One region of the Oribacterium sp. FC2011 genome, then DNA from elsewhere that is predicted to be linked to it. Evidence: predicted binding sites of a transcription regulator. Region 1 holds the regulator's gene; the other holds the start of a gene.
The links. The regulator NrdR, encoded in region 1, represses ribonucleotide reductase genes. The targets are predictions, from matches to a motif close to CACAANATNTTGTG.
Positions count from the first base shown of each region.

Region 2: the regulator NrdR is predicted to act here: its motif matches at 12,898-12,911, upstream of T357_RS0107015 (ribonucleoside triphosphate reductase).

Region 1 is NZ_JNJM01000004.1:79,366-95,476, forward strand. It holds gene nrdD (anaerobic ribonucleoside-triphosphate reductase) at 1-1,665, shown strand, start outside; gene T357_RS22310 (Sec-independent protein translocase subunit TatA/TatB) at 1,831-2,469, shown strand; gene T357_RS0104385 (Sec-independent protein translocase subunit TatA/TatB) at 2,554-2,760, shown strand; gene tatC (twin-arginine translocase subunit TatC) at 2,744-3,523, shown strand; gene nrdG (anaerobic ribonucleoside-triphosphate reductase activating protein) at 3,558-4,115, shown strand; gene T357_RS0104400 (methyl-accepting chemotaxis protein) at 4,369-6,450, shown strand; gene T357_RS0104405 (methyl-accepting chemotaxis protein) at 6,499-8,568, shown strand; gene T357_RS0104410 (DUF975 family protein) at 8,650-9,987, shown strand; gene nrdR (transcriptional regulator NrdR) at 10,077-10,544, shown strand; gene aroD (type I 3-dehydroquinate dehydratase) at 10,586-11,353, shown strand; gene T357_RS0104425 (C40 family peptidase) at 11,350-12,309, shown strand; gene T357_RS0104430 (hypothetical protein) at 12,436-13,164, shown strand; gene T357_RS0104435 (hypothetical protein) at 13,427-14,788, shown strand; gene T357_RS0104440 (ribulose-phosphate 3-epimerase) at 14,793-15,452, shown strand; gene T357_RS0104445 (IspD/TarI family cytidylyltransferase) at 15,449-16,111, shown strand, end outside.
Region 2 is NZ_JNJM01000007.1:31,828-47,938, reverse strand. It holds gene ribE (riboflavin synthase) at 1-176, shown strand, start outside; gene T357_RS0107065 (bifunctional 3,4-dihydroxy-2-butanone-4-phosphate synthase/GTP cyclohydrolase II) at 315-1,544, shown strand; gene ribH (6,7-dimethyl-8-ribityllumazine synthase) at 1,686-2,159, shown strand; gene T357_RS0107055 (hypothetical protein) at 2,248-2,547, opposite strand; gene T357_RS0107050 (amidohydrolase family protein) at 2,582-3,583, opposite strand; gene T357_RS0107045 (DUF6935 domain-containing protein) at 3,789-4,400, shown strand; gene fliB (flagellin lysine-N-methylase) at 4,514-5,674, shown strand; gene T357_RS0107035 (zinc ribbon domain-containing protein) at 5,792-6,943, shown strand; gene T357_RS0107030 (TIGR04076 family protein) at 7,088-7,402, opposite strand; gene T357_RS0107025 (magnesium transporter CorA family protein) at 7,577-8,494, shown strand; gene citF (citrate lyase subunit alpha) at 8,622-10,196, shown strand; gene T357_RS0107015 (ribonucleoside triphosphate reductase) at 10,388-12,808, opposite strand; gene T357_RS0107010 (SDR family NAD(P)-dependent oxidoreductase) at 12,995-13,744, opposite strand; gene T357_RS0107005 (LacI family DNA-binding transcriptional regulator) at 13,935-14,999, shown strand; gene T357_RS0107000 (enolase C-terminal domain-like protein) at 15,012-16,111, opposite strand, start outside.

The DNA of each region.
Region 1 (16,111 bases):
CTGATGAACGGCACAGTTATTTCTCAGACCATGATCGAGAAGCCACACAGCTTCTACACAGCCTGCAACATCACAACGCAGATTATTGCGCAGGTTGCTTCCAACCAGTACGGCGGACAGTCATTTACATTGTCACACCTTGCTCCATTCGTAGACATTTCCCGTCAGAAGATCAGAAGCCAGGTTGAGGAGGAGAATGCTGAGGCCGGCGTTCAGATGACAGCCGAGCAGATCGGAAAGATCGTTGAGAAGCGTCTTCACGAGGAGATCACAAGAGGCGTTCAGACCATCCAGTATCAGCTCATTACTCTCATGACCTGCAACGGCCAGGCTCCTTTCGTAACTATGTTCATGTACCTGGATGAGGTTCCTGAGGGACAGACAAGAGATGACCTTGCGATGGTTATCGAGGAAGTTCTGAAGCAGAGAATGAAGGGCGTTAAGAACGAGAAGGGTGTCTGGATCACACCGGCATTCCCGAAGATCATCTACACTCTCGATGAGGATAATGTTTACCCTCAGTCAAGATACTATTACCTTACAGAGCTTGCTGCCAAGTGCACAGCCAAGAGAATGGTTCCGGATTACATCTCCGCTAAGAAGATGAAGGAGTACAAGGGCGATGTTTATCCTTGCATGGGATGCAGATCCTTCCTTACACCGGATAACGAGTCACTTGCAGAGGGTCTTTGCGATGCAGGAAACAAGTCAAACAGCAAGACTTATACAGAAGGCAAGCATAAGTATTACGGACGTTTCAACCAGGGCGTTGTAACCATCAATCTTGTAGACGTTGCATGTTCAGCTCACGGAGATATGGACGAGTTCTGGAAGATCTTCGATGAGAGACTTGAGCTCTGCCATAAGGCATTGAGACTCCGCCATGAGAGACTTAAGGGCACAACCTCAGATGTTGCACCTATCCTCTGGCAGTATGGTGCACTCGCAAGACTTAAGAAGGGCGAGAAGATCGACAGACTTCTCTATGGCAACTATTCAACCATCTCCCTTGGATATTCAGGTCTTTACGAGATGTGCGTACGCATGACAGGAAAGTCACACACAGATCCTGAGGCAAAGCCATTTGCACTTCAGGTAATGCAGCACATGAATGACAAGTGTGCAGAGTGGAGAAAGGCAGAGAACATCAGCTACTCACTTTACGGTACACCGATGGAGTCCACAACTTACAAGTTTGCAAAGGCTCTTCAGAAGAGATTTGGAATCATCGAGGGCGTTACAGATCACAACTATGTAACAAACTCTTATCACGTAAATGTTCGTGAGGAGATCGATGCATTTACCAAGCTTAAGTTTGAGGCTGATTTCCAGAAGCTTTCACCGGGAGGAGCTATCTCTTATGTAGAGGTTCCTAACATGCAGAACAACATTCCTGCAGTACTCAGTCTTATCAAGTTCATCTATGACAACATCATGTATGCTGAGCTTAACACCAAGTCAGATTATTGCGAGTGCTGCGGCTATGACGGCGAGATTAAGATCATAGAGGACGATATGGGCAAGCTTGTCTGGGAGTGCCCTAACTGCGGAAACCGTGATCAGAGCAAGATGTCCGTTGCCAGAAGAACCTGCGGATACATCGGAACCCAGTACTGGAACCAGGGCCGTACCCAGGAGATCAAGGACAGAGTGCTTCATCTGTAAAAGTCATTTACATTCATTGTAGACATACACCCCAATTCAGGAAAGCTCCGACCTCGCAGAAAAGGTCGGAGCTTTTCTTTTTTTGATGTTGCATTATATGTGTGTGAACAATTATAATAATTAGGTTATAGAAAGATATAGAAGGAAAGATCAAGGAATCGAGTTATGAAAATAGGATTTTCAGAATTAATCATCATTTTCGTCGTGGCGCTCATCGTCATCGGTCCTGACAAGCTTCCTGAATATGCAAAAAAGCTGGGGGAATCCCTGAAGGCATTCAGGAATGTCTCAAACGATCTGACAAAGGACATCAGGGAATCGGTGATAGAACCTTTGGAAGAGGCACAGAAGCCCATAAAGGAAGCTATGCAGCCGGTTACCGAAGTGGCAGATGAGATCAAGAAGAACATCGATGATGTGAAGAAAACGGTGAATGACATCGGAAAGCCTTCATCTGTAAAACCGGAGCCTAAGGCAGAGGAAAAGACGAAAGAGAATGGGGCTGAAACAGCCACAGCAGAGGTAGAAAAGGCTGAAGAGAATAAGACAGAGTTGATTTCAGATGAACCTGGTACCGTTGCAGAAGAAGTGACATCAGAAGAAAAGCTTGAAAAGAAAGATTCTGAGTCAGCTGCAGCTGATTCCGGAATGGCTGAAGAAAAAACGAAGAGCGATAATCAGTCAAACGAGGCGAAGTCAGAAGAGCATTCAGAAACCAAAGACACAGATGCTGAAGAGGCAAAGGCTGAGAAGCCTGCCGAAGAAACCGGCAAATTTGATACAGTCGGTCATTACAGAGCATAATGTTTAAAACAAAAGAGCTGATTAAATCTGCATCTGCATGTCAGAAATAAACGGCAAAAATATGTATTTATAGAGGAGAAAATCATGAAAATCGGAACACAGGAATTATTAATCGTACTTGCAATTGTTGTAATCGTATTCGGACCTACACAGCTTCCTAAGCTTACAAAGATGTTTGGAAAGTCTGTAAAGAGCTTCAGAGACGGCATAGCTGATTCAGAGGAAGAGAGTAAGGACAAGGAAGATAAAGTAAGCGAGACAAAGGCAGCAACTGATGAAAAGAAAGACTGAGAAGAAGCCGGCTGATGGCGAGATGACACTGAGCGGTCATCTCACAGAGCTTAGAAACCGCATCGTTGTAATCGTGGTGGTGCTGGTGATAGCGGCGTTTGTAGGACTGGGGCAGGCCGAGAAGATCGTGTCTGTGCTTCTTGATATAGGAAGAGCCAAGGGCTACCAGTTTGTATATCTGGCACCACAGGAAATGCTTATCCAGTTTTTTTCAATCTCCCTCATTTTTGCAGCTCTTATTGGGCTGCCTCTTATATTCTATGAGGCATACGCATTTATGAGTCCGGGACTCAGGAAATCCGAAAAACTGTTTTTCCTGCTGGCTATCATCTTTGGCATCATTTTTGGATTTTTGGGGATATTGTTTGCTTACAAAGTGCTGATACCCTTTATGCTCTATTTTTTGCTTGATGTAAGTAGGGGTGTTAATGTCTCAGCTTCAATAAGTGTCGGAAATTATATTTCCTTCCTAATGACCATATTCATCATTTTTGCGGTGATATTTGAGTTTCCGGTTGTCACAGTGCTGCTTACTCAGCTCGGAATACTGAAAGTAGAGTGGATGAAGAAGGCCAGAAAGATAATGATCGTTGTGATTTTTATCATGGCGGCCATAGTTACTCCTCCGGATATAGTATCCCAGGTAATGGTGGCTCTTCCAATGCTCCTTCTGTATGAACTCAGTGTCATCCTTTGCACAGTTTTAGGAGCCTTCAGGAAAAAATCTGTTGAAGTTCCCGAGGAAGATGACGAAAACGAATAAGCCACCGTTTTAAAGCGGCAAAATGAGGATTAAAATGAATTACGCGGAAATAAAGCATTTTGATATAGCAAACGGACCGGGTGTCAGACTCAGCCTCTTTGTTTCAGGCTGCACTCATGCATGCCCGGGCTGCTTCAACAAAATCGCCTGGGATTTCAATTACGGAAAAGAATTCACAAAGGAAGTTGAAGACAGCATTCTCGACGAACTATCCGATGAAGCATATCAAGGCCTTACGCTTTTAGGCGGAGAACCCTTCGAGCCGGAGAATCAAAAAGGACTTGTTTCCCTCGTAAAAAGGTTCAAGGAAAGATATCCGGAAAAGGACCTTTGGATATTCTCCGGTTACCTCTTCGATGAAGATATGCTTGATCGCATGTGGTCTCAGATCCCCGAAACCCGGGAGATCCTTGAAAGAACCGATGTCCTGGTAGACGGCGAATTCAAACAGGACCTTAAAGACATCACCCTTCTCTACAAAGGTTCCTCAAACCAGAGAACCATTGACGTCCAAAAGTCCCTTAAAGCAGGTCACATCGTCCTCTGGGACCCCGGCGACAACCTCACAGTTTCAAACACATCACATTTGTAAAAATGTTTGATGTCTAATAGCTCATACGGAATATAAAACGTAGCCGTAGCAGGAGGGCATCCATTTAAAGGCGAGTCGCCTTTAAACGGATGCCCTCCGGCTTCGGCGTATTCTATGCCGGTTTTCTTTAAATCCCAACCCGAAAAACAATTTTTCTTTTAACACTTAACAAAAACCATATTCTGCCGATATGAAAGATAGACAGTGTAAAAACTTAGCAGTAATGCGAAATTCATACCAGGCAGGAGGCAGTATGAGTAAGTTAGAAATGAAAAAGACAGAGAACGGCAAAGGTAAATTTGTGAGCCTTGCTGTCCGCATACCAACCATAGTTGTTGGTGCGGTTCTTGTCGTAGTTGTGATCATTTGCATAGCCTTTGGTGTTCTGACCATCAGGTCCATCAATGACCTTGCAAAGAAACAGATCAGTAATGTTGCCAGGGAAAATGTTCTTACTATCCAGAAGTATATGGATGGTATGAATATCTATGCGGATACCCTGGGCGACAGCGTAATGAATTACAGGAACTTGGGAAGAGAGGACGGAGAAACGGCGATAATTGAAGCCCTTACCCGTGCTGTTGAGTCCGGCAAGATTTTTTCTGCGTATTTTGCATTTGAACCAAATGCATTTTTCAGTGATACAGATAATGGATTATCGTATTACGTTTATAAAAGCGGAAACGGAACTGCAACGGATATCCTGAATGACTTTGATTCATACGGTGAGGCAGATTACTATGCGCCTACAAAGGCAAGCCTTAAAACACACCTTACCGATCCCTATGAGTATGAGCTTTCAGACGGAACCGCTGTATGGCTTATTACATTAAGTACACCTATCGTGGAAAACGGTAAGTTCATCGGTGTTGCCAACTGCGATATGCTCCTTGATACCTTAAAGGATCTTGACTATACAAACGGCAATTACAAAACATCATATATGACCATAACCGATGACAAGAATACCTACATTGTTCATTCCAAGACCCCTGAAGCTGCAGGACAGGTTGTGGATTACAATGAAGGCATAGTTCAGCGTGTTCTCGGAGGAGAGACTGTAATAAGAACCGATATCCAGGACAAGATTGACGGGGCAATGTCCTTTGTGGTATTTACTCCGGTACTGCTTGAGGGTTCGGATCTTCAGTGGGTACTCACCAATATCGTTCATCGCTCAGAGGTATATGCACCGGTTTATACATCACTTCTGATAATCATAGTGATAGGAATAATCGGAATCGCAGTCCTCGCATTCGTGGCATTCAGCATTGTCCGTTCAGCCCTTGCACCTATCAAACCGCTGATGAAAACGGCTGAAGACGTAGGTGAATTCAGACTTTCCGACGCTCAGAATAATTACGAATATCCAAACAATGAATTTGGAAAACTTGCGGATACCTTCCTTTCCATGTCTGATAACCTGAAATCCATCATTTCCGATGTGGATGTGGTTCTCAGCGGAATGGCAGAAGGTGATTTTACCGCCAACAGTTCATGCCCTGAGAAGTATGTCGGTGACATGAAAAATGCTCTGATGTCCATCAATTCAATTCAGGAAAATCTGGGAAATACCCTCAAGGATATCAGTGAATCCGCAGAGAGAGTGGCAGTGAATTCGTCTCAGATTTCAGACGGATCCCAGGCATTGGCACAAGGCGCTACCGAGCAGGCAGGTTCTGTTCAGGAACTTAGCGGCACCATTAACAACGTCAGTGAGGAAGTCAGAAACAATGCCGATAATGCAGGCAACGCAAGTACCATTGCTCTTCGCACCAAGGAAGCCATTGCAGCAAGTAATGAAGAGATGAGCAAGCTTACAGCATCCATGGATTCCATAGAAGAAGCCTCAAATAAGATACAGGATGTCATCAGCATCATTGACAATATCGCTTTCCAGACCAACATCCTCTCCCTCAATGCAGCTATCGAGGCGGCAAGAGCGGGACAGGCAGGAAAGGGCTTTGCGGTTGTTGCGGATGAGGTAGGAAACCTTGCAAAACGCAGTCAGGAAGCAGCACAAAGTACCAGCGATCTCATACAGATGGTTACTGAAGCGGTTGACAGAGGAAAAGGCATTACCGATGATACGGCAGAAGCTCTTGAAAGAGTATCCGGATACGCAGATGAGACCAATGACATGATCAAGGATATTTCCGAAGCATCCATAAATCAGTCGGAAGCACTTGAACAGATAAGCATTGGCATCGGACAGATCTCGGAGGTTGTACAGACCAATTCCTCAACCTCTGAACAGAGCGCGGCAGCCAGCATTGAGCTTGCCAATGAAGCAAATAAGCTGAAGGAAATCGTAAAGCCTTTCAAGCTTAGGTAATGGAAATTTTGTCGTATGAATGCTTAAGTATCGAGAGGTGAAAAGAGTATGTCTAACATAAATAATAAAAATAAAAAAAGACCATACATGAGCCTTGCAGTGCAGATACCTATGGTGCTGGCAGTTACCGTATTTGTGGTTATCGCCGTCATGTGCATTGTTTTCGGAATAGTTACCTTCAAAAACATTGACACTATGGTTCAGACCCAGATAGAAAATATCGCGGATCAGAACGTGACAACGGTACAGAAATATGTCAGCGGTATCGAGATCTACGCAAGCTCTCTTGGCGACAGTATCATGAATTACCGCGAAATGGGCAGAGAGAAGGGTCAGGAGGCTATCCTCGAGTCCATGAGAGAGGCTGTTAATTCCGGAAGAGTATTCGCAGCCTACTATGCCTTTGAGCCTAATGTTTTCTTCCCGGACACACCGGATGGCCTTTCCTATTACGTATATAAGAGCGGAGGCAGTCTGGGCACGGATATCCTGACGGATTACGATAGTTACGGAGTTGCCGACTACTACGTTCCTGCTAAGGAAAAAGGTCTCACCCATATAACAGACCCGTATGAGTGGACCTGTGAAGACGGTTCAGTCCTTCATCTGATCACAATTTCAACTCCTATTATGGATGACGGAAAGTTCATCGGAGTTTCAAACTGTGATGTGGAGCTCAGTTCCATGGCCGATCTGGAATATTCAAACGGTGGCTATAACAGTGCTTATGTTACAGTTAATGATTCCAACAAGACCTATCTCGCAAATACGGGAGATCCGGCGACTGTTGGTACGGCAGCTGATTTTTCTGATTCCATCATTGAAAGTGTTACAGGTGGAGACAGACTCCTGAAGTCAGTTAAGGACAATATCGGCGGCAAGGACTCCTTCGCGATTTTCGTACCGGTTAAGATCAACGGAACGGATATCAACTGGGTTCTCACCAGTATCGTTCATAAGGATGAAGTAAGGGCAGCGGTTTATCAGTCCCTTATGATTGTTGCGATCATAGGAATCATCGGAGTAGTTGCACTTGTTATGATTTCATCATATGTTGTCAACAAGTCTCTGGCACCGGTTAAGCCACTTATGAAGATCGCAGAAAATGTGGGAGAGTTCAATCTCAGTGAAGTGGATAGTAATTACAAGTATCCTAATGATGAGATTGGTGAGCTGGCCGGAACATTTACGCATATGTCTGAGAATCTTAAGCGTATCATAGAAGATCTCGGATTCATGCTTTCTGTAATGTCAGATGGAGACTTTACAGTTGAGAGTACCTGTCCCGGAAATTATGTGGGAGATATGAGATCGGCTCTTAATTCCATGAATACAATTAAGTCCACTCTTGGACGGACTCTGAAGGACATCAGCATTAGCGCAGGTAAGGTTGCGGACAATTCTTCACAGATTTCCGATGGTTCCCAGGCTCTTGCCCAGGGTGCAACCGAGCAGGCAGGTTCCGTTGAGGAGCTTAGTTCCACCATCAGTTCGGTAAATGACAAGGTGCAGACCAATGCTGAGAATGCCGAAAAGGCAAGTAAGATTGCCATGCGCACCAAGGATGCCATTACCGAGAGTAATCAGGAGATGCATAAGCTTACGACTTCCATGGATGAGATCGAGGAAGCTTCCAACAAGATCCAGGATGTCATCAGCATTATCGATAATATCGCTTTCCAGACCAATATCCTTTCTCTCAATGCTGCCATTGAGGCTGCAAGAGCGGGTCAGGCAGGCAAGGGCTTTGCGGTTGTTGCCGATGAGGTAGGAAATCTTGCGAAGCGCAGTCAGGAAGCGGCTCAGAGCACCAGCGATCTTATTCAGATGGTTACTGAGGCAGTAAACAATGGTAAGGGTATCACTGATGATACAGCGGATGCTTTGGAAAAGGTTTCAGGCTTTGCGGATGAGACCAATGAGATGATCGGACAGATTTCCGAGGCGTCACACAAGCAGGCGGATGCTCTTGATCAGATCAGTATCGGTGTCGGACAGATTTCCGAGGTTGTACAGAATAACTCATCAACTGCGGAGCAGAGCGCTGCCGCAAGTATCGAGCTTGCAAATGAGGCAAAGCGGCTGTATGAGTTGGTGGAGCGCTTCAAGTTACCATAATGAATATAGAGGATGCCGTTCACGGCATCCTCTTTTTTTGGTATAATATTCTAAGTGACTTGAAGCGGAGGGTGTAGAAATATGATGACTATAGCTCAGATTAAGATGTTTGCTAAAAGACAGTTGAGGGGCAATAAGATGGCGGCGGCGGGAGCCATGATTTTGACATTGGTCTGCGTCATGCTTTGGAGTTTTGCGCTGTTTTGTACTGTTTTTGTGGGTATCATAGCGCCTGCTACGGGTAGATTTTTAATCCCTGGATTAGTGGGAGATGAGAGGCGGAAGCTTTTGTTTTTTGTGGGGATAGGCATCATTATCGCATCCCTTCTGTTTATTGGGCTTTTCCTTTATTCGGGGCTGATGCTCGGCACTCAGAAGCTTTACCTTAATATCGCAAAGGGCAGACGGGTTTCGGCTTTTGATGTGTTTAAGGGCTTTTCGGACGGTGCCCATCTAAGTCATTTTTTCTCAGTTATTCTCATTATTTTGCTTATACAGATTCTGATCATGGTTCCTGAAACTGTTATAGGGATTGTTTACGGCAAAAGATCCATGGATTACAAGATCACAAGTTATATCGCAAGTTTTATCATGTATATCGTTGCTCTTTTTCTCAGTATGGCAAGTTTTGCGTCTGCGGATCATCCGGAAATGGGTGCATGGGAAGCCATCGGCGTTTCGCTTCATCTTATGAGAAAAAGAAAATTTAAGCTTATGTGTCTGGAGCTCAGTTTCATTGGATGGTTCGTGATTTTCGTCATAACCTTTGGTATTGCCGGACTTTGGATCATACCGTACTTCAATACTTCTTTAAGTATCTTTTATCTAAGTGTATACGGTCAGGATTACATCAGTACTCCGAAGGATGTTTATGTCAGGGGGGATGCAAAACCTGATGCCGAGAAGCCGTCCATAGCTGAAGCGGTGATGGCGGGCTACACGGAACCGGAGGATGTGGAATCGGAATCATCAGCTTCGGAGTATAAGGCGGCAGATACTAAATCCGGAAGCAGAAGCTTTGAAGAAGTGAGGAGTGAGTTTACAAATTTCGGTGGATATGAGGATAATGCTTCTGCAGATTCAGGTACATATGGTACAGATGATTCTACAGTGAGTGATGGCACAGCCACAAGCGTGACTGAAGTCGGCAGCTTCTTAAATGCTGAGAATAACGACACTGAAAATTCTTTTGGAAATGAAGAGAGCGACTTTGATAAGACTTATGATGCTAAATCGGATATGGGTGCCGGAACAATTAAGCCGGAGGAAGGTTTAAAGAAAAACTACAATACCGAAGAGGATGCATACGCTGCTTACGTACAGTGGAAAAAGGATCACGACATCACCATTGACAATCCGGATCCGTTCCACAACATTCACCATAAGAGTAATGAGAAGGGTAATGCAGGCGAGGAGTAAATTGAATGGTAGGTCAGACCCCCTTAAGAATTATGTAAGGGGGTCTGACCCCAAGGGGAGCTCCGCAAAGGAGTATAAAGGGGGAAAATATGAAGTGTCCGTTTTGTAATGCAGAAGATACCAGAGTTATCGATTCCAGACCGGCTGATGACAATACAGCCATCAGAAGAAGACGTCAGTGTGAGACTTGCGGAAAGAGATTCACAACCTATGAAAAGCTTGAGACCATTCCTTTGATGGTTATCAAGAAAGATCAGAGCCGTGTGCCATATGATCGTTCGAAGATTGAGGCAGGTATAGTGAGAAGCTGTCACAAGAGACCGGTATCCACGGCTGAGATCAGTAATGTGGTGGATGAGATTGAGAATGAGATTTTCTCAATGGGAGACCGTGAGATAACAACATCTGAGATCGGAGAGCTTGTTATGAATAAGCTGAAGGCTCTTGATCAGGTAGCTTATGTAAGATTTGCGTCAGTTTACAGAGAATTCAAGGATGTTAATACTTTTGTGGATGAGATCGGCAAGCTGCTGAAAACTCAGAAAAAGGAAAAATGATATAAACAGCAAAGCTGACATTTGATTGAGGAGACCTGAAGATGAAAGAGCATCAAGTTAAAATCATTGTTCCTGTTACAGGGGCGGATGAAGAGACTATATTGAAAGAAGCGGCATCAATTTCAGAAACTGTGGCGGATTGCGTTGAGTGGAGATTTGATCTTGCGAAAGAGCTTTACTCCATTGACATTACTTCAAAGCCTGGGGAGTCTTACGTAGACGAAGCTTCCGCAAATCTTTTAAAGGTTTTGAAAGAGCTTGCCGGGACACTTGAAGGAAAAAAGCTGCTTTTCACCATCAGGACGAAGTGTCAGGGCGGAGAATTCCCGGACAATCCTGAGGTTTACGAAAGACTTGTAAGTGATGCTGTTAAAAGCGGAGACATTGGACTGGTGGACCTGGAGGATACGGTGGCTGCCGACAGTTTCAGCCGTATACTTGAGCTGGCTAAAAAAAATGGAGTCATAACCATAGCTTCATATCATAATTTTTCCTACACTCCGGATGTGGATGAGATAATCAACAAGTTCATGATATTGAGAAGTTCAGGCGCAGACATTTTAAAAACTGCTTTTATGCCTGTGAATCCGAAGGATGTTGCCGCGGTTCTCTATGCTACCGCAAAGTTCAAAGAAGAGGATAAAGGACAGCATGAGATGATCACCATGTCTATGGGAGACCTCGGAAGGATCAGCCGTGTCAGTGGAGCGGTATTCGGTTCGGATTATACATTCGCAACGGTAGGAGAAACCAGCGCCCCCGGACAGATGCCCATAGAAACAGTGCTCGAAATGATGGAGGTGCTGTGAAAAAGTTTGAGAAATTAATCAAACTGAATAAACTGTTACGCATAATTGCGTTATCCTTAGGTGTGGCTGTATTTATAGCGACACCTGTTTTTGCCGCCGGGACAAGGCAGATGTTTGAGGGAAATGCCTCCATGACGGTGAATGACTTTATGAGGCTGGCGAACGGGGAGGATGCGAAAGAGGTTTTTGGTTCTTCAAAGATTAAAAAAGAGAATGAAGGAAATGCTGAAGAAAAAGCTGATGACAATACCGGAACCGATACTTCGGGTAATTCCTCTGACACGACAGTAAAGTACGGCATTACCGGAGAAGTGGTGATTCAAAAGAAAACAGAGGATCCGGTTCCCAAACCCCTTGATGCGGAGCAAAGCAGCTCCTCGGGTTCTGTGGCAAAGAATCAGACAGTAACAACTGTGTTTATTAACAATAAGCCGGCCTCAAGTACCTCAGATACCGTGAGAACCGACCCTGAAGATGTGATGACAAAGCAGCAGGAGGAAGAGGTTCTCGATACAGCATCTATACAGAATTACATTAATGCTGACTACAACGTACTACAGCAATTCACCAATGAAAGCGAGTATACCACCAGAGCAAGGCAGTCACTGATCAGTTTTGCCATGCAGTTTGTGGGTAATCCTTACGTATGGGGAGGCACCTCCCTCACTAACGGTTGTGACTGTTCGGGATTCGTGCAGGAAGTATTCAGACATTTCGGTATCATCACCGGAAGAACCTCCCGTGACCAGTATGCAAACTGTGTCTATCTCAAGGGGCAGGAAGTGATGCCGGGAGACCTGATTTTCTATGCGGACGAGACCGGCTATATAAATCACGTTGCCATCTATGCCGGAAACTATATGATCGTTCATGCCGCCAATCGTAAGGCGGGAATTAAAGTTAACCGTTATGATTACAAGCGGCCATACGCATATGGGCGGTTTATAGCAAATTGATTTTCATTGTCTTTTAACATTTAGGGTTTATATATTAGCTCAAAAATGTCGATTAACATGTTAAGGATAGTGTGAAAGTCTATCCATTTGCAACAGAATTGATCAGTTTTACAGGAGGAGACAAGGATGTTATCCCGTATAGACAATTCATCAAGTATGCTTTTAAAAAGCACAAACTCTACGAAGAAGACCGATGAGACAGGGAAGTCGCAGAAATCATCTTTACAGAGTCAGGATAATGTCTCAACCGAGGCAGCAGAGCTCAATATGTCTGTTGATTCCTTTGTGAGATCAAAATCCTCGGAGGACAGCGACATGTCTGAGAGCGCTTCCTCCGGAAAGAAATCGTCAGCTCTTGATGTATCAAAGGCCGACAAATTTGGAGTTACAAAGCTAAGCGAATCCGAAAGATCCGAGATCATCTCACAGCTTAAGGACGAGCAGGAGGCAGTTCAGGCGAAGTTCCTTCAGAAGATGACCTCAGGAACCCTGGGAGAGCAGTTCCGTCAGTGGAGTGCAGCTAATTCTCAGCTCACACAGGATGGCGACGGCATCTGGAAGTTCATTGCCAGCGGCAACTACACTGTAGATCCCGAGACCCGGGCCGCAGCTCAGGAGGCGATCTCCGATGGCGGTTACTTCAGTGTGGAGAAAACTTCCCAGAGAATCTTTGATTTTGTTTCAGCATTTGCAGGTGATAATGTTGAACTCATGAAGAGCCTTCAATCCGCCGTTACGGCCGGATACAACGAGGCTACCAAGGCATGGGGCGGAGAGCTTCCGGAGATCAGCAAGAAGACCCTTGAAGCAACAAATCAGCTGTTTGATGACTACTACAAGCAGCATGGAGCATGATTAGTTAATACCCGGCAGGCATCGTTAAATGCAGGGTGCTGTGCCGAAAAAACAGAAAACGAACCTCTAAGAGTACCATTGTACATTTTAGGGGTTCGTTTTTGAATGCAAGGTTATCTCCGGTGGATAACCTGAATTTCAAGTCTTCATAGAGTCAATACTGATTATTCCGGCATTCTGTTTTTTGATTATATTTTTGTATAATAGAGTCGAAATTAAGTACGAGATATTGCATTATTCTTGTCGGGAAGGGGGCCGCAACATGAAGAAACATCTGAAAAAACAGCTGATGGAACTTGTTGGGCTTCTTTCGGATGCGCACGAAAATATAGTTCAATGTCTAAATAAAGGGGATATGGATTCAGCTGTCACCTGCCTTTTGGACTGTCAGAATACCGCTATTGCCGTGGGGCAGAAAATCGATGAGTCTGAAGGAGAGGGAACCACCTCCGTAAAGGCTCTGGAAAACTACTGTGAATTGATCTTTCAGATATATAATCAGCTTATAAACGGCGAATCCTGTGTTGTGGATAAGCTTTATAAGAAGCTTAGAAAAAGCCTCTTCGAGATCACAAACAGAATGCAAAATGACCTCCCGGAAATAAAGGAAGTGGTCTTTCTTCCCTACAAAGCTTCTATGTGGGATTCTCTTGAAACTGTGTGGAAAAAGGCAGACGCAGATCCACAGGTGGAGGCGAAGGTCATACCCATCCCGTACTATGACATTAACCCTGATGGTACCTATGGGGAGATGCATTATGAGGGAAATGAGTTTCCCAAGGATGTACCCGTGACCTCCTATGAAAAATATAATCTGGAAGCAAATCATCCGGATGAGATATACATTCATAATCCCTATGATGACCAGAATCTTGTGACCACAGTTCATCCTTTTTTCTATTCGAAAAATCTCAGGAAATATACTGATAAGCTGATTTATATTCCTTATTTTGTTCTGGAAGAGACGGATCCTTATAATAAAAGTGCCCTTGAAGGGATGAAAAAGTTTGTGAAGCTCCCTGCTGTGCTCTATGCAGATGAAGTCATCGTACAGTCCGAAAATATGCGGAAGGTATATATCGAATGCATGGTCATGTATACCGGCGAAGAGAACCGGGATTATTTTGAAAAAAAGATAAAGGGCACAGGGTCCCCGAAGATTGAAAAAATAAAGTCCATGACCATGGAGGATGTAGCAATCCCGGAAGAGTGGAAAAAATTCATATACAAACCTGACGGAAGCCGTAAAAAGATAATCATTTACAATACAAGTATCACAGCATTTCTGCATGACCCTGAGCAGATGCTGAAAAAAATCCGTGATGTGTTTAATGTCTTCGTCGAACATAAGGCTGATGTTGCACTTTTATGGAGACCGCATCCGCTTATGAAAGCAACCATCTGCTCATTAAAGCCGGAGCTTTGGGAAGAATTTGAAGAGAGAATAAAGTATTATAAAGATAATGAAATCGGAATTTTCGATGACACTGCAGATTTGGACAGGGCGTTGGTGATGGCGGATGCCTATTATGGGGATCCAAGCAGTCTGGTGACACTGTGCAAGGCTGTAAATATGCCGATCATGATACAGAACGCCATGGTAATCAGTGAGGAAAAGGGGTGATTATATGGGAATAGAATTTAATGCATCCATGATGTGCGCGGATTTCGGGCACTTGTATGATGAAGTAAAAGCATTGGAAGAAGCGGACATCGATTCTTTCCATATCGATATAATGGATGGAAGATATGTTCCTAATTTTGCAATGTCTCTATATGATCTTGACTGTATTGCGAGAGCCACTGCTAAACCTCTGGATGTACACCTCATGATAGAACATCCCAGGAATGTGATCCAGATGTTTCTAAAGAAGCTTAGAAAAGGAGATACAGTTTACATCCATCCCGAGGCAGAGTACCACCCTTCATCAACTCTTCAGGACATAATCGATGCGGGGATGATTCCCGGCATAGCCATTAATCCCGGAACCAGCGTGGAAACCGTTTATGAAATGCTGAGAATCGTTGACAAGATCCTGGTTATGAGTGTGAACCCCGGTAATGCGGGACAGATGTACCTTCCTTATGTGGATTTCAAGGTAACCAGACTTCTCGAGCTTAAAAATGAAATGAATTTCAAGATGTACTGGGATGGAGCCTGCACCTATGACAAGGTGGAAACCTACGGACCAAAAGGAGTGGATGGGTTTATCCTGGGTACCAATATACTGTTCGGGAAGGACAGACCGTATAAGGATATCATCGAAGATGTAAGGAAAAGGGTATGAGAGCAATTTTGCTGTCCGGGGGAACCGGCACGAGACTTGGGGGAGACATCCCAAAGCAATATTTTAAAGTAAATGACAGGATGATCATCGAATACAGCATCGAGACATTGGCAGGGTGCAAGGATATAGAGTCTCTAGTCATAGTGGCGGATGAAAAGTGGCAGGAGGCAATAACCACTGCTCTTAAGGAGTATGATGACCGGCATGTTTTTTCGGGCTTTGCAGCTCCGGGGGAGACCAGACAATGGTCAATATATAACGGACTTCTGGCTTTGAAGGGTCAGGCCGGAGAAGAGGATTCTGTCCTCATACATGATGCCGCGAGACCTAAGCTCAAGGAAACTTTGATAAAGAATATGGGTAATGCCTTAAAGGGATATGACGGTGTGCTTCCGGTGTTGCCAATGAAGGACACGGTTTATAAAGTGGACGGGACCGGGAAGATTTCGGCTCTGCTTGAACGGAAAGAAATCATGGCGGGGCAGGCCCCGGAGCTTTTTCTTTACGGAAAATATTTAAAGGCAAATGAACAAATGATTGAGGATGGCAGGATGGGGAGCATCAACGGCTCAACAGAACCTGCTTTTCTTGCCGGGATGGATATCGTGACTATCCCGGGGGATGAAGATAATTACAAGATTACAACAGTGAGAGATCTT
Region 2 (16,111 bases), on a different contig from region 1:
TCATCGGGAAATATGTTGGCAAGCTCCTGGGAATGAAAACCGGAAATCTGAATAAACAGAATGAGGAGAGAAACGTTTCCGAAACAAAGTGGGTGGACGAAACAAACGGAATAACAGGATATGCCGGCAGCTCAAACGGCGGGATGACCATGGAGTTTCTGGAAACGTATTTATAGAATGGGCGGACCGACTTGAGGCCGGAAACCGGAAGAAATAAGCAGATGAAATCCGAAGTTGGCTCGGAACAGTCTGAAACAGAAAAATATTCTGAAAATGAAATAATAATCTGATTAAAAGGCGGGATGGAGGAAAAAATGGAACGAAAATATGCAAGTATCGAGAAGGCACTGGAGGATTTACGGCAGGGAAAGATCATCCTTTGCTCAGATGACCCGGACAGGGAAAATGAGTGCGACATGATATGTGCGGCAGAATTTGCAACCCAGGAGAATATCAATTTTATGGCAAGTTTTGCGAAGGGACTTATATGTACACCCATGAGTTTGGAAATCGCAAACAGGCTTCTGCTTCCGCCTATGGTTTCCGAGAATACAGACAACCACGAGACGGCATTTACGGTATCGGTTGATCATATAGACACAACAACCGGGATTTCTGCAAAGGAGCGTGGACTCACTATGCGGAAGCTGGCAGCAGGAGAATCAAATGGTACAGATTTCAGACGTCCGGGTCACGTTTTCCCGCTTACTGCAAGGCGCGGGGGAGTACTGGTGAGAAACGGCCACACAGAGGCTACCGTTGACCTCATGAGGCTCGCGGGACTTACGGAGTGCGGCGTTTGCTGCGAGATCATGGCAGCGGACGGAACCATGATGATGACCTCGGAAATCTGGGAGATGGCGGAGAAGTATGACCTTACATTTATCACCATAAAGGATCTGCAAACCTATATCCGCATCCATGAGAAGCATGTGGTGCAGGAAGCCTCGGCAAAGCTCCCCACAAAATTCGGCGAGTTCAGGATGTGTGGTTATGTCAATGACATCACCGGGGAGCATCATGTTGCACTTGTAAAGGGCGATATCGGAACGGGTGAAGATGTGCTGTGCAGGGTTCATTCGGAGTGTCTCACGGGAGATGCATTCGGTTCCCTGAGATGTGACTGCGGACTTCAGCTGGAAAAATCCATGGAGATGATAGAAAAAGAAGGCCGTGGGATACTGCTCTATATGAGGCAGGAGGGCAGAGGAATCGGACTCATCAATAAGATAAAAGCCTATGCACTTCAGGAAGAAGGTTATGACACTGTGGAGGCCAATGTTAAGCTCGGTTTTGCACCGGACATGCGGGAGTACTGGGTGGGCGCGCAGATACTGAGAGATCTGGGAGTGAAGTCCCTGAAGCTTCTGACCAATAATCCGGATAAGGTTTATTCCCTTGAGGATTTCGGTCTGTCCATCAGCGAGCGGGTTCCAATTGAGATCCCGGCACAGAGGTACGATATAAGGTATCTCAGGACAAAGAAAATAAAGATGGGGCATATATTTAATGCCATAGATCTGAAGGAAGATGAAACAGCCTGAGGCAAAACCTAAAGGTGATTCCGTGTACGTTGCTTTCAGAAGAAAACTTAAGAATCATCATTAAATCAGATAAGAGTTATCAGTTATTGGGAAATACAGAAAATTATAGGTAGATGGATATAAGAACAAAGGAGAAGGAAAATGAGAGAGATCAATGTTTTGGAAGGAAAGCTTGTTGCAAAAGAGGGAATGAAGGTTGGTATCGTGGCGGCCAGATTCAATGAGATCATTGTGAATAAACTACTTGGCGGAGCCATTGACGGACTTGTCCGCCACGGAGTGGAGGACGGGAACATTACCGCCGCCTGGGTACCCGGTGCCTTTGAGATACCTGCAGTTGTGAAGCGTATGGCGAAGAGCGGAAAGTACGATGCAGTGATAGCTCTTGGTGCGGTGATCAGAGGACAGACAAGTCATTACGATTATGTTTGTAATGAGGTTTCAAAGGGTGTTGCACAGATTTCACTTGAGACCGGAATTCCCGTTATGTTCGGAATTCTGACAACCGACAACATAGAGCAGGCTATCTCAAGAGCCGGAAGCAAGGCAGGAAACAAGGGCTATGACTGCGCTGTTGGTGCCATAGAAATGGTGAATGTGATGGAGCAGATCTGACGAATCATACTCTGACACTGTAGAATTGAATTAAGGAAAACAATAGAAAGAAGGAACCGTGTTGAACTGACACGGTTCCTTTTTTGACCTATTGTAGTCTGCCTGCTTCTTTGTCATATTTTAAATTTCTGTAGTAAAGCGCTATGTCTATCGATACCAGTAGTATATCTGCCAGGTAGAACCAGAAGGAGTGAAGAAGTTCTCCGGTTCTCAGATATACTATTATCTTTGCGGATATTCCGAACAAATATCCGATGACTACAAGATATTCGTACATCACGCTTTTTCCGAGGGTGGTTTTACTTTTTAGCGATTTCAGTATGTTGATGGGCCATGAACAGCCGAAGATGATCAGCATAATTATTTCGCACAATACTACTATATCCATTGATATTATCTCCTTAAGCTTGATATAAAACCAATTAATATTTTTTTATAAGATTTAATGCATTACCACGACAGACCTTTTCAGCAGTTTCGGGAGAGAGCTTGTCTAAGAGGGAGTAATATTTTGTTACTTCGGCAGGGTAGTTAGACCAGTGACCTACCTTGTCTGTACCTATCATAAAACGATCGGGATATTTCTCAATGAGCACAGCCCACATTTCCGAAAATATAGTCGTTGAATTATTAATATGTTCCATTTTGCTCATCAGGTCTCCTTTTACATAATTCTCAAAGAATACCCAGGATATATCAACGTAGAGATTAGGATGATTGTGAAGAAGTTCTCCCGCAATTATCAGCAGTTCTTCAATCTCGATTCTACGTGAAATACCTATATGAGCCCAGATGATTTTACAGTTCCTGTTGAAGGAAAGAGCCTCCTCCAGTTCATATCTGTATTCGGGTTCAGTGGCATTTTGAGGAGAGATGTTATGATGAACCAGCACGGGCAAACCACGGTCTGCGGCCAGGTCAAAAATCCTTTTGAAAGTCGGATTGTTAATTCGAAGACCTTCTCCGTAGGTCAATGCAGTAAGGTCGTCATGTCTGCTCATGATCTCACCTATGCCTTGCCAGAAATCCGGATACATATCCAAAAGACGCTCTATCTGGTCAGCAGCATATTTGTCTGTGCAGTCAACACCACAGCAGAAGGGATGAAATCTTCTTCTGATTTCTTCCGGCTGACACATAAGTTCATGGGCGAGAATGTGATCGGTTCCCGAATAATAGTAGCATCTGCTGTCGTCGCTCAGATAGTAGAGGGGTGGTTTTTTCATATCATTATTCCATTTCTTGACCAGAGGCATCCCAAAAATGATAGCCTCGGAGACACCACTCATGTCCATGGCACGGGCGAGTTCAGGGAACCCGTCCGAATTCTGGGTAAAATCAAGAAAATGCAGATGGGAATCTACAATTTTGTATTTAAGATCGTTTGTGACAGTTTGAATATCTGTTTTTTTATCGAAAATCATATCCTTGCATATAACCTTTCTGTAATTAACAAAACATAAATATGTTCAGGTATCCCATAATATCGACAGATAATATCATTTGTATAAATCCTGTTCTTAAGGCTGAATGGTGAATGCACGGGATTTTTTCTATTGGCCAAAAATAAAAATTATTTTAAAATGGCTAATAGAATCTTGAAATGGAATCTTAAAAGGAGTTTTGACTATGGGATTATTTGATTCATTAAAATCACAGGCTATATCCACAATAAGAAAAGAAGCAGGTAGTGCAGTTAATAATGCAGTGAATGGTGCGATGCAGAACATTGGAAAGGGACGCAATCATACAGAGACTTTTCAATTTAATGTTCTCCCGCAAAATCTGTCAGAACTTCAGTCTTTGCCGGAGGCATCATTAGACAGTGCGTTTAAGACGGCAGCTCTTGTTATAGTGGCACTTACAAGATATGAACAGGATACGGCTGCATGTTTTGAAATGCTTAACTTCTTAAAGGGACCGGAACCGTTAAGTGAGTTTGAAAAACAATTTTTAAAGGACCGTTTGTCGGGAGCAACCTATAAAACAATGTCGTTCTTTGATGGTGCAATCCCCGGGAACAATTATCAGCCGACGGTTCCTTATACGTTAAAGGTTAGTGAAAATCCGTATTCTTTTGATAATGAAAACTGGGCTGTAATGTATGTTACCAGTGGTGGAGCGGATTCACCGAGACCGATCAAACTACGTAAGAAACCTTCCACAGGACAGTGGTTTTTAAATGAAATTCAATGCCTGTCGGATATACGCACACCTGTAGCGGCGGATCCGTGGGCTTAAAACAAAAATGGCTTTATCGAACATGAAGGCAGCGGAAAAAGCAGCTGAAGATGCCGAAGCCGCAGAAAAATCTATACAGATTTAGCGCATGCAAAAACAGAGTAAATACAAATATGTCAAAAGATATCATTGAGCCGGAATACTATAAAGATTTCAGATGCATAGGAGGGGATTGCTCTTTCACATGCTGTAAAGAATGGAAGATTGCTGTGGATCCGGACACAAAAAAGAAATGGAAATCCATAAAGGCTCCGGAAGGAATGAAAGAACAGGGCAGACTCCCGGAATCTGTCAGTGAAAGCGATATGTTGGATGCTTTCATAGTAAAAGCAGATGACTCGGAAGTGATCGGACTGCTTCCAAATATGAAGTGTCCTTTTCTGGAAGAAGACCGGTTATGCATACTTGTGAAGAATCACGGAGAAGAGGTTCTTTCAAAAACCTGCCATACTTTTCCAAGAGAGAGTCATGTCTATTCTGACCGCGTGGAAAGAGCTTTGGTTTCCTGTTGTCCTGAGGTTGTTGACAAATGGAAAGACATTGACAGTTTGAGTTTCACCGGATTTGATTACAAAGATGTTTCCGTGATCAAAAATCAAAAAGATGTATATAGACAGGTCAGAGATCTCATGATGTATTATCTGGCCGATGATAGGGTGAGTAACAGGATAAACCTTCTAAAGGCTTTCTTTGTTCTTCTGGATATATATTCCAAAAATGACGTCAGGGATCCTGGGGAGTATCTTTCCGGAGAGACTTTAGAGGAGCTGGAAGAAACAATAGAAACACTGTTTGAGGAACCGGAAGAATCAGTGAAAGAACGTAACGAGTTGTTTCTTGATATCACAGAGAACTATGTAAAAGAAGGAAGATATGCAGAGTTCCTTGGTCCTATGATAGATGAGGCAGAGCGATTGAAGGATTGTTCGGACTATGCTGTATTCCGTGAAAAAAACAAAGAATATGAAAAGCTCATGAGAAATTATCTTGTATCCGAGACCTTTTCAACTCTTCTTTTTCCTGATGCGGATATTCCGGATCTCGTAATGCAGTTTGAGTGGATGATGATGGAATATGCCCTTATGGAGCATGCGGTATATCTCAAATGGCGTTCATGTCCGGATAAAACAGTTCCCTACGAAACGGTACGTGACATGATGGTACTTGTTTCAAGGCTGACAGGATATGGCATGGATGATATCGAAGAGTACCTTATCAACAGTTTTGAGGATGCTGTATGGGACTTTGGATATGCGGTTTTTCTGCTGGGATGATTTCTTCTGACAGACAACTGTCACTTTCAAAAAACAAATAATCCGAAGACCATTTTGTGTTATAGTTGCAGTATGATCGTAAGATTATTCTACAGGATGACTATAAGGAGAACTCTGATGACAATTCAAAATCCTAACTATATGTACTATAAGCAGTTGGCAGATACATGGAAGAGTGCTGACGGTTCCATCACAGCCGTCCTTACTGATACCGTGCATATCACTGTAAAATATGGGGATGCAATAATTGATGGTTATTATGATGTGGTTCCGGCAGGCCTTGACATGACGACATCAATGCAGGGATTTATGGGCCTGGGAATGATGGGGGTTTCTGATGGTTTTACATATCAGCATAACTTCGGTGAGGATTTCAGAATAAAGCTTGGTGATACAGCCCTCAAAAAAGGTGATCAGACGATCTACAACATTGCTTCCGCATGGCATGATATTGAAGACAAGCTTCACATCGACCTGATCAATGCTTTCACAGGAGAAAAGATAAGTTTCGTTCTGTCCCGTGACGCAGCAGCTTCTGCTGTAACACTGAAAGATGGCGAAGTTCAATGTGAATGCGGGCAGATTTTCTCCGGTAAGTTTTGCCCAAACTGCGGAGCACAGCGTAAAGAGGAAAATACATTCGTTTGTGAGTGCGGATATAGCGGTCCCATCAGCAATTTCTGTCCGGAATGTGGTAAACCTGTTTCGTCACAATTGCAGAAAATAACTCCGTCACCTTCACCCGCTTCTGCGATACCCCCTGTTGCCTTCAGGATTACTGATGATGGCACCATAGAGCCGGTGTATGATGATGGAACCGATACTTCCGAACAGGAGCAGCAAGCCGGTTGGACATGTTCAGAATGCGGAGCCGATCTTCAGACTGGAGATACATGCACTAAGTGCGGAGCGGAGATTAAAAAAGAGCTGCTTTTTTCGATATCAGAATATAAGTCGACCAACCCTCCCCAGTATGATGGTGTTCAGGTGTGGAAGTTTTCAGATACAAAACTCATAATGCAGAGGGGGAAGCGTTTCCGATTCATACCAATTACAGTCACTGAGCCTGCATTAGAAATCATCAGAAAATACGGCATCGATAATAAGGAGAAGAATAAAAGTCTCATGCCGGGAATCTGCGGAGGTTATCAGACAGTAAGCTTTTGGGACGGAGAAAAGATGGTTGGAGCTTCTACAGACGATATGCCCGGAGCGGCGAGTGCATACTATGAACTTATGGCTTTGTTCATGACGGCAGCTAACGAGTAACTCTTAAGTCGGTGGACCGTGTGGACGGGAATAGTGACACTGGCTAAAGCATTACACTAACGATCAATAATAATAGATTCAACAATATAAATATCCCGGTTCAGTCAAAGGGTGTTTGACTGAACCGGGATATTCTTTTCTGTTTTACAGGGCATCTTCATCCATGGTTTCCAACAGAAAACTGACCGGTCTGAAACCGTCGTTACAGGAAATCATAGCTGATTTCGGATTCTTCATCCAACCGTCATAGAAGTTTTCCCCACCGTGAGCCAAAGCCATTACAAATGCCGACACCGTATCCCAGGCACTTGAGCAAAATCCCTCAGGTTTTTCCCAACCATTGCATATAAAAGTCTGCCCAAGTTCCATAGAGCAGGCATGCTCCAGGGGATTCTCATACTGCTCTATCAGATCGTCATAGTGGGCAATTTTCTTTACTGTAATACGGACCTTTTTCATGGGTAGTCTCCTTTGCTTGTATGATATACTATTAGAGTATATAATTCTTTGCTTTTATACATTATGAGCAAAGACTAATTTCTACATCATACAAGATATTATACATGACGGAATGCTTTATGATTATTATAAAGCAAATGAAATATCCATGAGGACAATTTACGGAGGAGTTAAATGTTTTATCTGATTGAAGAAACATTGAAAGAAATCAAAAAGGAAGATTTAAAAACCACGGACAAGCAATATGTTGCCGTGTTGTCCTCCGAAGAATGGAAACAGGATTTGGATATGTTTGAAATGGGTATAGATATAGGTCCTGATCTGGCTGAGATATTCACTACAAAAGCAGAAGTGAACTATGATTCACTTACAGGTTCATTTTCTATTCCAAACAGAAATGATCTTTCGGGAACGGACAGCAAGTTTGCCTTCGTACTTGACGAAAAAGGAATAGTGTTTATCGATGACAGCGGTAAGGCAGAAGAACTGATAACCAATATCCTGCGTGTGAAAAAGTGGAAGTTTCCGAGTCTTGAAAGATTTATATATGATTTTCTGGATCAGATAGTGATAGATGATTTAAGGCTCATGGAAAAATACGAGTGTGAGCTGGATTCCATGGAAAAGACTATCATGGACGGTAAGGACTCGTTTCCATCAGTCAGACTGAATGATATCAGAAACGATATACGAAACCTTCGTATCCATTATGAACAGCTCCTGGATCTGGGTCAGGAACTTGAAGAGAATGAAAACAATTTCTTTAAGCAAAAAAACCTGAGATACTTCAGGCTGTTTTTAAATCGTGTGTCAAGACTTCATGACTATTCGGCTTCGTTACGGGATTATACTATGCAGCTGAGAGACCAGTACAAGGCACATCTGGATATCAAACAAAACAGCATCATGACGATACTGACGGTTGTTACAACGATCTTTATGCCGCTTACGCTTATAGTAGGATGGTACGGGATGAATTTCCGATACATGCCTGAACTTGAATGGAGGTGGGGATATCCTTTAATAATTGTTGTAAGCATTCTGATTGCCGTGGGTTGTTTACTGTTCTTTAAAAAGAAAAAGTGGTTGTAGTTAAACAGGATGGTGCTCCGGAGCTTTATCAATACATGATGAAAACCATCTATTATTGAAGCAGGATCATCTTTAGGGATTTACAGGGGAACTAAGTATATTTATATGAGAAAAACGGAGGTGAGTTATGATCAATGCTGTCGGCAGGGAAATACCTGATGAGATACTCAGAAAGTACGGAAAAGAACCGTTTAGCGGAGTTCATTACAGAGACAATAAGCCATATAAAAAGGCTGAAGTTACGGCTTGTGGCATGGTTGATCCAATGAGAAACAAGATGGTGTCATCCATAAGGGAAGCGATGGAAAAATGCAACGCCCATGATGGCATGGTTTTCTCATTTCATCATCATTTCCGGGATGGGGATCATATAGTCAATATGGTGATGCAGACTGCCTTTGAAATGGGACTTAAGGATCTGACAGTCTGTGCCAGTTCCCTTGGCGCTGCCCATAGTGTGGTTGCGGATCTAATCGAAAAAGGCATCGTCACAGGCATACAGACTTCCGGAATCAGGGACCGTATAGGAGAGGCCGTATCATATGGAAAGCTTAAGACGCCTGCCATTATCCGTTCTCACGGTGGACGTGTGAGAGCTATTGAGGAAGGTGATGTACATATAGACATCGCATTTATCGGGGCTCCTACAGCGGATGAATACGGGAATTTAAGGGCAGTAGGCGGAAAGAGTGACTGCGGTGTTCTGTCATACTCTATGGTGGATGCAAAATATGCAGACTACACTGTGGCAATTACAGACACTCTTGTACCGTTCCCCAATTATCCGCCATCTATCCCAATGACTGATGTGGACTATGTCTGCGTGGTGGATGAGATAGGAAATCCTGCAAAAATAGCCAGCAATGTAATCCGAATGACTCAGGACGTAAGAGAACTTAAAATGGCGGAAGACTGCGCAAAGGTCATGGCAGCAACGCCGTTTTTCAAAGATGGTTTTTCTTTCCAGACCGGAGGAGGCGGAGCTTCCCTTGCGGTTACACGATTCCTGGAGCCACTGATGGAGGAGAGAAACATTAAAATGTCTTTTGCCATCGGCGGTATAACGAAGCCCATGTGTGACCTTTTGGAAAAGGGTTATATCAGAACCGTTGTCGATGCCCAGTGTTTTGATAAAACAGCTATAGAATCGGTAAAAAATGATCCGAGGCATTATGAGATTTCAACCTCAGAGTACGCAAATCCTCTTAACAAGGGAGCCTTCGTCAATAAGCTGGATTTTGTGATCCTTGGAGCCCTGGAGATAGATACCGGTTTTAATGTAAATGTCACAACAGGCTCAGATGGTGTGCTGCGAGGGGCACCGGGAGGACATCCGGATACGGCAGCCGGAAGCAGATGTTCAATCATTGTTGCGCCTCTTATAAGAGGACGCATACCCACAGTGGTTGAAAGGGTTGTCAATGTCACCACCCCGGGTGAAGCCGTTGATGTTCTGGTTACGGATTATGGTGTAGCCATTAATCCAAAAAGGAAGGATCTTATAGAATGTCTTTCTGCGTCAGGGCTTCGTATCGTGACTATTCAGGAATTGCTTTCGACTGCATTAAACATCGTCGGGAAACCTGAACCCATTCATTTTGAAGATGATATAGTAGGAATAATTGAAAGCCGGGATGGTACAATAATGGATGTGGTCAGACGCATAAAACCGCAAACAGAGATACATGAGATCATAGGGTGATAGGGCAAACGGTGAATATGTAAGGACCATTAATATAGTGTCGGAATTCTCGGAAGTGAAATAAAAGCCACACCCCGTTTCTTCTTAATCAGAAGAAACGGGGTGTGGCTTTAAGTGTTTCAAAGAATATGAAACGATTCGTGATTAATGATTTTAAAAGATTGTATAAACTCTGCCTGGTAGAAACCGTTTTAAGCCCCGGCCTTAAATACCTTGCCGCTGCTTAACCAGCTTCTGATGTCTGATACTCCGAGAAGTTTCTCATAGCTGTTTCCGGATGAGATAACAAGAGTAGGAGCCTGTTTGATTCCAAACTTTTCTACAAGTGTAGGATTTTCCATTGCATCCATGATCTCATAATGTACGCCTGCTTCGTCAAGAAGTGATCCGGCAATCTTGCAGTTAGGACATGTAGGAGTCTTGAACAGCATGATGGTATCTTCGGCAGAAGGAGATGAAATTGTGTTTGTTTCATTTTCCGGCTTGATAGCATTGGTCTCAGCCTTTGGCTTCATCTTAAGTCCTTCGTGAGTCAGCTTGGAATTTCCGAGATTATAAACCTTGCGGTCTTTGTACTCCTGAGCCTTTCCGTCATTCCAGTTGGCGATAGGTCTGTAGTAGCCGGTGATACGGCTGTAAACCTCTGTCTTTGCACCGCAGTGAGGACATACTGTCTGTTCGCCTGTAAGGTAACCATGCTCCTTGCATACTGAATATGTCGGTGACATGGTGTAGTAAGGTAGTTTGTAGTTCTCTGCAATCTTTCTTACAAGGCTGGCAGCTGCTTTCCAGTCAGGAAGCTTCTCACCAAGGAATGCGTGGAACACGGTTCCTGAGGTGTAAAGAGTCTGCAGCTCATCCTGGATATCAAGTGCTGAGAAAATGTCCTCAGTATATCCAACAGGAAGGTGTGATGAGTTGGTGTAGTAAGGAGTTCCGTCCATGTTTGCTGTGATGATCTCAGGATAAAGCTCCTTGTCATGCTTTGCAAAACGATAGGTTGTGGACTCTGCAGGAGTTGCTTCCAGGTTGTAGAGCTCACCGTCATACTGAACCTGATACTCTGACAGGCGGTTTCTCATGTGGTTGAGAACATCCTGTGAGAACTTCTGTGTACGTTCATCAGTCATATCTGCACCGATCCAGTTTGCGTTGAGGCCGACTTCGTTCATACCGATAAGACCTATGGTAGAGAAGTGGTTTGCAAATGTGCCGAGATATCTCTTGGTGTATGGGTACAGACCCTGCTCCAGAAGCTTTGTGATGACCTGTCTCTTGGTGTGGAGTGATCTTGCTGCGATATCCATAAGATGATCGAGTCTCTTATAAAAGTCTGCTTCGTCAGAGGCAAGATATGCTATACGCGGCATATTGATAGTAACAACTCCTATAGAGCCTGTTGACTCTCCGGAACCAAAGAAACCGCCGCTCTTTTTACGAAGCTCTCTTAAATCAAGGCGGAGTCTGCAGCACATTGAACGGACATCTGAAGGCTCCATATCAGAGTTTATGTAGTTTGAAAAATAAGGTGTTCCGTATTTGGCAGTCATTTCAAACAGAAGCTTGTTGTTCTCTGTCTCAGACCAGTCGAAATCACGTGTGATGGAATATGTCGGGATAGGATACTGGAAACCGCGTCCGTTGGCATCGCCCTCGATCATGATCTCGATAAATGCCTTGTTTACCATATCCATTTCCTTCTGACAGTCGCCGTAGGTAAAATCAAGTTCTTTTCCGCCAACAATGGCATTAAGGTTTCTGAGATCGGAAGGAACTGTCCAGTCCAAAGTGATATTTGTGAAAGGAGCCTGTGTTCCCCAACGACTTGGTGTATTTACGCCATATACAAAGGACTGTATGCACTGCTTAACTTCCTTCTGGGAAAGATTATCCACCTTTACAAAAGGAGCCAGATAAGTATCGAAGGATGAGAAAGCCTGTGCGCCTGCCCACTCGTTCTGCATGATTCCAAGGAAGTTAACCATCTGATTGCAGAGAGTAGAAAGATGGTTTGCAGGTGAAGATGTGATCTTACCCGGAATACCGCCGAGACCTTCCATAATAAGCTGTTTCAGTGACCATCCTGCGCAATAGCCGGTCAGCATGGAGAGATCGTGGATATGAATGGCAGCGCTTCTGTGAGCCTTGGCAATTTCATCATCGTATACTTCTGAAAGCCAGTAATTGGCCGTGATGGCACCTGAATTTGAAAGAATGAGACCGCCAACAGAATAGGTGACAGTTGAATTCTCTTTTACTCGCCAGTCATTGATCTTTAAATAGTCATCCACGATATCCTTGTAGTTAAGGAGGGTGGAATTGACATTACGTACCTTCTCACGCTGTTTACGATAGAGAATATATGCCTTTGCAACATCGGAGTAACCGGACTCGGAGAGAACCTTCTCTACACTGTCCTGAATCTCTTCCACGGTGATCTTGCCATCCCTGACCTTGGTCTCGAAATCTGAAGCTACTCTAAGCGAAATAAGGTCGATTACGCTTGAATGATATTCCTTCTCTAAAGCTTCAAATGCCTTTGTGATGGCTGCGGATATTTTGGAAATATTGAACTCGACTATAGCGCCATCTCTTTTAACTACCTGATACATAGGATCCCTCCCCCTGTGTTTTTGTGATAATTTAACGATAACACAAAGGGATCGAAGGTTCAATATGTAGAAGTGCATTGTAAGTAAAACGCAAGATATTGTGGTTAACGACATTTTGAACAGATGGAAAAAGGCATAAAAAAGCGGATATGATACGCAAAAAATGTGTATCATATCCGGTCATCTTTAGTATCCGAATGCGAGTGCGCCGCCGTCGAGTGCATAGTCCTGTCCTGTGATATATTTTCCGTGAGGGCCGATCAGGAAAGCTGCCATTGCACCCAAGTCTTTGGTGTCGCCAAAATCATGTACAGGGATGCGGTTCAGGATCTGTTGTCTGCGTTTGTCATCCATAACCTCATCCAGCATTTTTGAGTGGAACCAGCCGGGAGCAATAGAGTTTACACAGATGTTATCGTTTGCCCATTCTATGGCAAGACCTCTTGTCAATCCACAAACGGCTGCCTTACTTGTGCAGTAGGGAACAACTAGTGAAAATCCAAGGTGTGCACTCATGCTGGAGATATTGATGATCCTGCCTTTGAAAGGACTTTTTTTCAGATAAGGATAACAGAGCTGTGACATAGTGAAGACGCATTTAACATTAGTATCCAGAACACGATCAAATTCTTCTTCGGGTACTTCCTGAGCAACACACTTATAAGTGGTTCCTGCGTTGTTGACGAGGAAGTCAAAATGTCCTTCGTGTTTATCTGCAAGTTCTGCAATAATCTTTGTCATGGCGGCTTTATCGTTAATGTCACCTTTGATATGTATGGTGCCGGCCACACTGTCAGGGAAACCATCCTTAACTTTGCCGGTTCTGGAAATTATGTAGACCGTCGCACCCTGTAAAGCCAGAATATTTGCAATGTCAAGACCGATGCCGCTTGAACCGCCTGTTACGATTCCGGCATATCCTGTAAGTTCACCCATGATTTAATTACCTCCTGATTTGCGAATGATGTATTTTATATGGCGGCACGTTTTGGATTATTACGCTGTGCCACAGACAAAAGATAAGGTTACTTTAATAATTAAAATTCTCTATGTTATAATGACTGCATATTTCTTGATATGAAAAGATTTATATGAAACTTATCCTAAGGGAAAGGAAGTGCATATAATGAATGCCACAATCCGAGATGTTGCAGAAGCAGCAGGAGTCAGCATTAGTTCGGTTCACATCGCACTTAGTGGAAAAAAAGGTGTCAGTGAATCTACAAGAGCTCTCATAAAAGAGGTAGCAGAGAGGCTGGGCTATCAGCCAAACGAAAATGCTGCGTCTTTGAAACGTAAAAGACAGAAGATCCTGATAGTCCTGCCGGGGGTGCAGGGAGATAACAGCTTTTTCTATCCGCCCATGTGGCAGGGAATCCATGACTATGTATCAGCACATATTGCAAATGCTGAATTCATTGAAATTCCATATCATTCACATCAACACGATGAAATAGCGCAAAAGGTACATGAGATGCTGCACACCGGTGAAATCGATGGTTATCTCTCGGCGGGACATCTGGAAGTTGTTTCTGAAAGTGATTGGGAGTTTATCGATAGTAGAGGAATACCCGTGGTGTTTCTGAACTCATATCGTGAAAACACTGATTACCTTTGCTGCGTTGAGTGTAATTACGAGGTCATCGGCAGAACCATGGCGGAACTGATCACTTCCAGGATAATGTCGTATGGTAGTATCTTCCTTTTGGCCGGTAATCCCAAATTCCATTCACATTCTCAGATCGTCCGAGGATTTGATGCATATCTGAATGAGAATAACATCAAAAATCTGGTGTATAAAGATTTCTCGTGGAGTATTGAAAATGCAAATTATCTCCATATCCTCAGAGAAGTTATGCGCCCCGACATCGCTGCTTGTGCATCGGTATTTTCGCAGGGAACCTACCTTTTGGGACAGGCCCTGGAAGAATCAGGTAAGGTTGATATTTTTTCTGTGGGTTCTGACCTTTCTGAAGATACTCAGGAGCGTGTCAGAAAGGGTGTTTTTAATAACGTTATCCAGAAAAATCCTTATGCTCAGGGTTATTACGGTATTCGCGTCCTGACAGACTATCTTGTCAATGGTAAGGAGCCTGAATCCAAAATAGTCTATGTTGGTGCTGACGTGGTATTTAAGAGCAACCTCCCGATGTATGAAAAGAGTAATGTCGGTGCGATGATCTTCTATTAATGATCTTTCGGATTATACTTCCTGGCAGATATAGTTGTGGCAGGCGCTCTTAATGAGATCCCAGTCAAGCTCTGCTCCGACACCCGGTTTGTCCGGAACGTGGATGATACCGTTCTCATCTATGGGGAGATCGCCCTTCATAGGGAGACGGTAATTGTCTTCCGGTACAAAGTATTCAAAATATTTGCAGTTCTTAATAGCACAGCTTACATGAAGATTGGCCATATCCATATAGTTCATTGTTGTAGTATGTATCTCGACATTGAGGCCGAATGCTTCTGCAAGATGTGCTATTTTTAATGTGCCTGTTACGCCGTCTTTCCAGGAAACGTCTGCACGAACAATATCGGCAGCGTGCTGGTTGATGACCTGTGCGACGCCCCAATGACAGCCTCTGGTTGTTTCTGTTGCTGCTATAGGAATATCCAGTGTCTTACACAATTCTGTGTACTTATATAATTCAAAATCACGGAATGGTTCTTCAAACCATTCAAAATTCAGACGTTCCAGTTGTCTGCCGACGCGAACGGCTTCGTCAATGGTGTAATCACCAACAGGATCAGTCATGAGAGCGAAATCCGGACCGACAGCATCGCGGACAGCCTGATGAACAGCCATATCGAACTCTACAGGTCCTGCAGGGTGCATTTTGTACCCCTTCAGACCTTTGCTCTTATAAAGAAGCGCTTCGTCAACATAATCCTGAATTGTAGGAAGGAAGTTGGAGCTGGCATATGCCGGAAGAGAATCTCTGTAAGCGCCAATGTACTTATAAAGAGGAAGATTCGCTTCCTTGGCACAGATATCCCAAAGTGCTACATCTACAGGTCCTGGAAGGAATACCGGGAAGAATGCTTCGTGTCTGTCTATCACCCAAAGCTCCTGGAAGATTGCCTCTCTGTCGTGGGGATCTCTTCCTAATACAACCGGTGCAACAGTTTCATTTAAATAAGACTCGGAAACAGCTCCTGATCTGGCAGCCATGCAGGTGGCGATTCCTTCGATGCCGGTATCTGTAGTAAGCTTGATGACAAGAACGTCCCAGCCCATTTTTGCGCCTCCCTGACGCTTTTCATCAAACAGGCATTTGCCTCGTTCTACCCACCAGCTTT